3 regions of the Vibrio sp. 970 genome follow, and region 1 is predicted to be linked to each of the others. Evidence: riboswitches for the same ligand, from Rfam matches in the RefSeq annotation. Region 1 holds a riboswitch; each other region holds the start of a gene.
What was found. A riboswitch is a leader RNA that binds a small molecule or an ion and turns the genes downstream of it on or off. The one in region 1 is predicted to bind thiamine pyrophosphate.
Positions count from the first base shown of each region.

Region 2: another riboswitch for thiamine pyrophosphate. It lies ahead of thiD (bifunctional hydroxymethylpyrimidine kinase/phosphomethylpyrimidine kinase); the one in region 1 lies ahead of thiC (phosphomethylpyrimidine synthase ThiC).
Region 3: another riboswitch for thiamine pyrophosphate. It lies ahead of thiB (thiamine ABC transporter substrate binding subunit); the one in region 1 lies ahead of thiC (phosphomethylpyrimidine synthase ThiC).

Region 1 is NZ_JAWOTW010000027.1:34,602-36,865, reverse strand. Features, by position in the region: gene R7Q11_RS23520 (multicopper oxidase family protein) at 1-233, shown strand, start outside; gene crcB (fluoride efflux transporter CrcB) at 357-740, shown strand; TPP riboswitch at 801-899, shown strand; gene thiC (phosphomethylpyrimidine synthase ThiC) at 1,063-2,264, shown strand, end outside.
Region 2 is NZ_JAWOTW010000002.1:4,154-6,417, reverse strand. Features, by position in the region: gene R7Q11_RS02565 (ABC transporter ATP-binding protein) at 1-392, opposite strand, end outside; gene thiD (bifunctional hydroxymethylpyrimidine kinase/phosphomethylpyrimidine kinase) at 382-1,239, opposite strand; TPP riboswitch at 1,337-1,444, opposite strand; gene R7Q11_RS02555 (TldD/PmbA family protein) at 1,801-2,264, shown strand, end outside.
Region 3 is NZ_JAWOTW010000005.1:108,675-110,938, forward strand. Features, by position in the region: gene thiP (thiamine/thiamine pyrophosphate ABC transporter permease ThiP) at 1-92, opposite strand, end outside; gene thiB (thiamine ABC transporter substrate binding subunit) at 134-1,126, opposite strand; TPP riboswitch at 1,199-1,335, opposite strand; gene R7Q11_RS09275 (flavin prenyltransferase UbiX) at 1,373-2,011, opposite strand; gene mpl (UDP-N-acetylmuramate:L-alanyl-gamma-D-glutamyl-meso-diaminopimelate ligase) at 2,017-2,264, opposite strand, start outside.

The sequences.
Region 1 (2,264 bases):
AGAACGTCACCCAATATCATCATCCTATTCATCTTCATGGACACACATTTACGGTTCTTGAGTTAGATGGCAAAAAACTCGACGAACCGTTTCATACCGATACGGTCTTGCTTGGAAATAACGGCAGTGCGAAAGCGGCATTTGTTGCAGATAACCCTGGACGTTGGATGTACCATTGCCATGTGATCGAACACATGAAGACGGGTTTGATGGGTTACATCGAAGTAAAGTGACTCCTGTAACTTTTAAAATCTTGATAAGTTTTAAGCGCTATACTTTGCTGAATTCTAAGATTGTATAATCACTATTGCCGTAAATTTGATTACAATGTCGCCATTAACTTTTCTGGGGGAATTATGGGACAACTATCCGTTTTGGGTTTTATTGCATTGGGTGGTGCATTTGGTGCATGTTCTCGTTACTTAATTTCTGAACTTTGTGTCATTTTATTGGGGCGTGGTTTTCCATATGGTACGTTAACCGTTAACGTTGTTGGCTCATTTATGATGGGCTTATTGATAGCAGCTTTCGATAATGAACTTTTGGCAACGGAACCTTGGCGACAAGTGATTGGCTTGGGTTTTTTAGGGGCACTAACGACGTTTTCCACCTTCTCGATGGATAATGTGTTGCTCATGCAGCAGGGCGCTTTCTTTAAGATGGGGTTGAACGTATTGTTGAATGTCGTGTTAAGTATTTCAGCGGCGTGGATTGGCTTTCAATTATTGATGCGCAGCTAGCAAAGTAGTTAAAAATTGAACAGGTCGGCTTGGTTTCACCAAGCCGTTTTTATATACTGACATCACTTGTCGGAGTGCCATAAGGCTGAGACCGTTAATTCGGGATCCGTTGAACCTGATCAGATTAGAATCTGCGAAGGGAACAAGAGAAGATATTCACACCGGAGTTCTTTCTGGTTGACCTATCAAAAGTCGAATGTTGTTACAGGCAAATATCGTAAGCTTTAACTAGCCTTAATTTGACTCCTCTTGTCGCATCTATCCGTCAAGCATTTTTATCCAATTACTTTTTATCTAGTATAACAAAGCAAGGAAAAATGCTATGTCGAGTCGCAAACAAGCGAGACTGGAAGCAAAACAGTTCATTGATACACTCTCGGTACAACCGTACCCCAATTCAAGCAAAGTCTACGTAGAAGGCTCACGTCCAGATATTCGTGTGCCAATGCGTGAAATATCACTCGCTGATAGCCTTATTGGAGGCACAAAAGAAGCGCCTATATTCGAACCTAATGAGCCAGTACGCGTTTACGATACGTCGGGTGTATACACAGATCCAGAGCACACCATAGACCTCTATAACGGCTTACCTAAGCTGAGAGAAGGGTGGATTGAAGAGCGCGCCGATACTGAGCTACTTGATGAAGTAAGCTCGGTGTACACCAAAGAACGCTTAGAAGACGAAACACTAGACGATCTTCGTTACGGTAATCTACCACGTATTAGACGTGCCAAAGATGGCCATTGTGTGACTCAATTGCACTATGCTCGCAAAGGTATTATTACCCCAGAAATGGAATATATCGCGCTGCGTGAAAACATGGGGCGTGCCAAGTATCGCGATGAAGTGCTGAATCAACAGCATCCGGGTCAAAGCTTCGGAGCGAACCTACCAAAAGATATTACCGCCGAATTCGTGCGCAAAGAAGTCGCCGAAGGTCGCGCTATTATCCCTTCCAATATTAACCACCCAGAATCCGAACCAATGATCATTGGACGTAACTTTTTGGTCAAAGTGAACGCCAACATCGGTAACTCATCGGTCACTTCTTCGATTGAGGAAGAAGTAGAGAAGCTCGTTTGGGCGACACGTTGGGGTGGCGATACCGTTATGGATCTCTCTACTGGACGTAACATCCACGAAACTCGCGAGTGGATTCTACGTAACAGTCCGGTTCCGATCGGTACCGTACCAATGTATCAAGCGCTTGAGAAAGTGAATGGTGTTGCGGAAAACCTTAACTGGGAAGTGATGCGCGATACCCTGATTGAGCAAGCAGAGCAGGGCGTTGACTACTTTACTATCCATGCCGGTTTACTACTTCGTTATGTGCCAATGACTGCAAAACGCGTTACTGGTATCGTCTCTCGTGGTGGTTCTATCATCGCGAAATGGTGTTTAGCGCACCACCAAGAAAGCTTCTTATACACCCATTTCCGAGAGATCTGTGAAATCTGTGCTAAGTACGATGTCGCACTATCTCTTGGTGATGGTCTGCGTCCTGGCTCGGTTGCTGATGCTAA
Region 2 (2,264 bases), on a different contig from region 1:
TAATCGGCGAGTCCCACTTGGCTTAGTAAAGTCAGTGCACGTTGTCTATTTTGCTCTGGTGCTTGCACTTGAGAAAATCGAGAACTGAGGCAGACGTTGTCTAACACATTCAACCACGGTAGCAATAAATCCTGCTGAGCCATGTAAGCGATACGGTCATGCAGTTCAGCGCCATCCGTTGTGATGAGTTCGCCATGCCAGTCAACTTGGTCATCCAGTAGGCCAGCTAAGTAACGCAATATTGTGGTTTTCCCGCAGCCACTGCGACCAAGTAACACTGTCCATTGATTAGCAGGAATAGTCATACTCAACCCTGCTAGCGTTGGTGTTTGGCTGTCTTTGTATCGCAGACTAGCATCGGAAAGCTGAATGCCAATCGCGTTAGCGAACATAAGTATGACCCGCAAAAAAGTGGTTCACAGGGCCATGGCCTTTACCTACATCCAATTCATCAGCGTGTGCGATAGCTTGGCTGATGTACTGCTTACCCAGGTGCACCGCTTTGTGTAGGTTGTTGCCTTGGCCAAGATAAGACGCAATGGCGGAAGAAAGTGTACAGCCTGTGCCATGAGTGTTTTTGGTTGGAAATCGCTTGGCGCTAATTAACTCGGCACTGTCTTGCATGATAAGCAGATCGTTGCTGTTTTCATTTTCTTCAAGGTGACCGCCTTTGAGCAGAATAGCTTTGGCGCCAAGCGCACGAAGGTCGGTAATCATATCGTTCATTTCAGATTCTGATTGAGGCATTGGCTTACCCGTCAATGCTGCGCCTTCGGGTAGGTTAGGGGTAATGATGTCTGCGAGCGGAATCAATTCTTCTTTTAAAGTGCTGATTGCCGACTGTTCCAGTAATAGATCGCCGCTGGTGGCCACCATCACAGGGTCAATCACGAGGTGTTTTGGCTGGTATTGTTTAATTTTGTCTGCAACGACTTTGATGATGTTGGAATCTGCCAGCATGCCCACTTTGACTGCAACGATGTTGAGGTCGGTAAATACTGCATCAAGTTGGCTCTCTACATGGTCGAGAGGAATGGGGAAAATCGCAGAAACGCCTTGGGTATTTTGCGAAGTAATCGCCGTGATTACCGAGCAAGCAAAACTGCCGGTTGCGGACATCGCTTTGATGTCGGCTTGAATACCTGCACCGCCACCACTGTCTGAGCCCGCGATGGTCAATACGATAGGGGTAGGCAAGGCTGGCGTGTGATGTGAATGAGGTTGTGATTGCTGCGTCATGGTCGCTCCTACTACAAGACGTATAGGAACTGACTTTGACCGTTGCAGATAGATCGATTTTTCGATCGCTATCGCTTACCTAAGAGGGGCGACGAAAGGCAAAGTGTGCATAGTTCCCTACGTCAGTGCTAACTGAATCAGGTTCAACGGGTCTCGAATTTCGATCTCAGCCAACACTTGTCGTGTGGCCCCCCGACTATTTCGTCAAGATAATAGCAGTTCACTCAGTTACGGTGCACGTGTTTTTTCCGGCCAAGAGGGGGCAATCGATTAAATATGAGACTTGAGAGCAGTAACGAGAGAACAGAAATTAGTGTAAATAACGTGCCGCATTGAAACTGGCAGTTCAAGACACTATCTATTAGTGAGATGTCGACATAATACGTAACGAATCGTTGTTTGATTTAGCAAGGATTAGCATAAAACAAGGTTAAAAAAGTGTTAATATTTAACGCGTTGCCAATATGCTTTTGAGTCATCCAATTTAGGTTACGACTGTTATAAACAGAGTCTAACTCAAAGGTGGGGAAGGCTAGGACGATCAACGAGCAAGGAGATTTCATGCTTAATTCTGTAACAGCGAAAGCGGTGATCGATCATGCCCTCTTTTTAGGGGCTGATTTCGCTGAGCTATTCGTTGAACACCATCAAACCAACACTGTCCAGATCGCATCTGGTGAGGTGGACAAGGTTAACTCGGGTATCGATTTTGGTATCGGTATTCGTCTCTTCTTCGGTCATAAAGTGCTTTACGGTTACACCAACAGCACCGATGAAGCTGAACTTAAACGCGTAACCTCACTGCTTGCTGCAAAAGATAAGCGTGAGCAAATCGCGTCAGCAGGTTCTCTCAATCTGAACCGCTACCCAATTCAACATGGTTGTAGTTTGCCACTTGGCAAAGACGCTAACCTAGATTCTAAAATCGCGTTCTTATTGCAAGTTGACCAAGCCGCTCGCGCAGAGAGTGAACATATCAGCCAGTTCATCGGCAGCGTGCTTCAGCGCGAACAACAAGTGTCTAT
Region 3 (2,264 bases), on a different contig from region 1:
GGGGCTTGAACAATCAAAGCACCTAGGGCAGAAATAACAAAGGTCGCGATGATCATCGCGACCCCTAAACCTATTTTTGGAACAGAATTCAAAGGTAAAACCTATCTCATTCAGATGAGGATGGAAACGTCAGCTAAAACGTCAATGCGCTTTGCCATTCGCGAATCCAAGACTTACGCATTTTTGCCACTTCATCAGCACTAAAGTTCAACGACTTGCTTGGAACACTCAAAGTTTCAAAACCTTTAGGTAACTCAACGTCAGTGACTGGGTACATCCAGTTACCCGTTGGCATCGCCGATTGGAACTCATCACTTAAAATGAAACTCATAAATTGATCAGCAAGTTCTGAATTTTTTGCCCCTTTCACTTTGGCGGCTACTTCAACTTGCATGTAGTGGCCTTCAGCAAAATTCGCCGTAGCAAACTTCGAATCGTTTTCCGCAATTAAGTGGTACGCAGGTGAAGTGGTGTAAGAAAGCACTAAATCGGACTCACCATTGAGGAACATAGAATACGCCTCAGACCAACCTTTCGTGACCGTTACGGTTTTGCTCGCTAGCTTCTGCCACGCTTGCGTCACATCGTCGCCATAAATAGATTTCATCCATAGCATTAAGCCTTGGCCCGGCGTTGAAGTCCGCGGATCTTGGTAAATCACTTTCAGATCGTTGCGCGTTTCCACCAGCTCTTTCATGCTTTTCGGCGGATTAGCCAGTTTCTCTTTGTTGTACACAAACGCGAAGTAGCCGTAATCGTACGGTACAAACGTAGTGTCACTCCAACCGTTTGGTAACACTGTGTTAGCCGTATCCACATTGTGCTCGGCAAGCAGATCGGTTTTCTTCGCTTCTGCCATCAGATTGTTATCCAAACCTAATACGATGTCCGCTTTGCTATTACCGCCTTCAAGACGAAGACGATTCAGAATCGACACACCATCGTCCAACGCTACGAAGTTAACGTCACAGCCACATTTTGCTTCAAAAGCTTGCTCGATTTTAGGACCTGGCCCCCAATCTGCGGCAAAAGAGTCGTAGGTATAGATGGTTAATGTGTTTTCAGCGGCAAACGCTGAAGTAGAGGTGATTGCAGCTAGGGCAATCAGATTTAGAGTAGGTTTCACTGCTCGCTCTCCATGAGTATTTCAGAGAAATAAGTTGAGCGGCACAGGGTTTGAGGCGGCTATTAAGGACTTCCAATATCCAGACTCAATTCCTACGCCAGCATTATCTGGTTCAGGTAATACGGGTCCCTAGTTAAACACTTAGGTCTCAGCGCCCCAATGCATTGATTGACTCAATGCTAAATGGGTTTGCTCCCCGATGAGTTGGATGGATTGTAAAGGTATTTGAGTGGTTACACAATCAGCTCACGAGCGCTGGTCATAACCCCAACGAGGCACCAAACCTTGCTCAATACCTAAGTGGTCAAGAATTCTCGCCACCATAAAATCCACTAAGTCTTCAATACTCTTTGGCTGATGATAGAAGCCTGGAGCTGCTGGCATGATGGTGACGCCCATTTGCGACAGTTTGTGCATGTTCTCCAGATGTAGCGTTGAAAATGGTGTTTCGCGAACCACGAGCAACAACTGCCCGCGCTCTTTCATTACTACATCAGCGGCCCGTTCGATCAAGTTGTCCGACATACCGTGTGCTATGGCTGCAACGCTTCCCGCAGAGCATGGGCAAACCACCATTTGCTTGGGTGCAGCAGAACCAGAGGCAACCGGCGAGAACCAATCGTCTTTACCGCAAACGGTGATGTTATTTCGATTGCAGTTCAGGTGCTCTACCAATGCTTGCTGCGCTGCTTCTGGACCACTTGGCAGCTTAAGATTATGCTCGGTTGCCATCACAACACGAGCTGCCGAAGAAATCAGAACGTAGACATGATAATCCGCCGCAACCAAGCATTCTAAAAGACGAAGGCCGTAGGGAGCACCAGATGCGCCCGTTAATGCCAACGTGATGGCTTTTTTATGAGAGGGTTGTGTTTTGTTTTGCATATCAATCAGGCTTTTTGTTTTAACTGCTCAAGAAGTTTTCCGTGAATACCACCAAAGCCACCGTTACTCATTACCAGAATTTGGTCTCCAGGCTGAGCACGTTCGACAATTTTAGCCACAAAGTTATCTATATCGGCATCGACAAACGCTGGCTGCTTGCATTGATCAGCAATGTCTTGCACAGACCACTCGATATTATCTGGCTGGAACAAGAAGACTTCATCTGCACTGTGTAGTGACTCTGCAAGTGTAT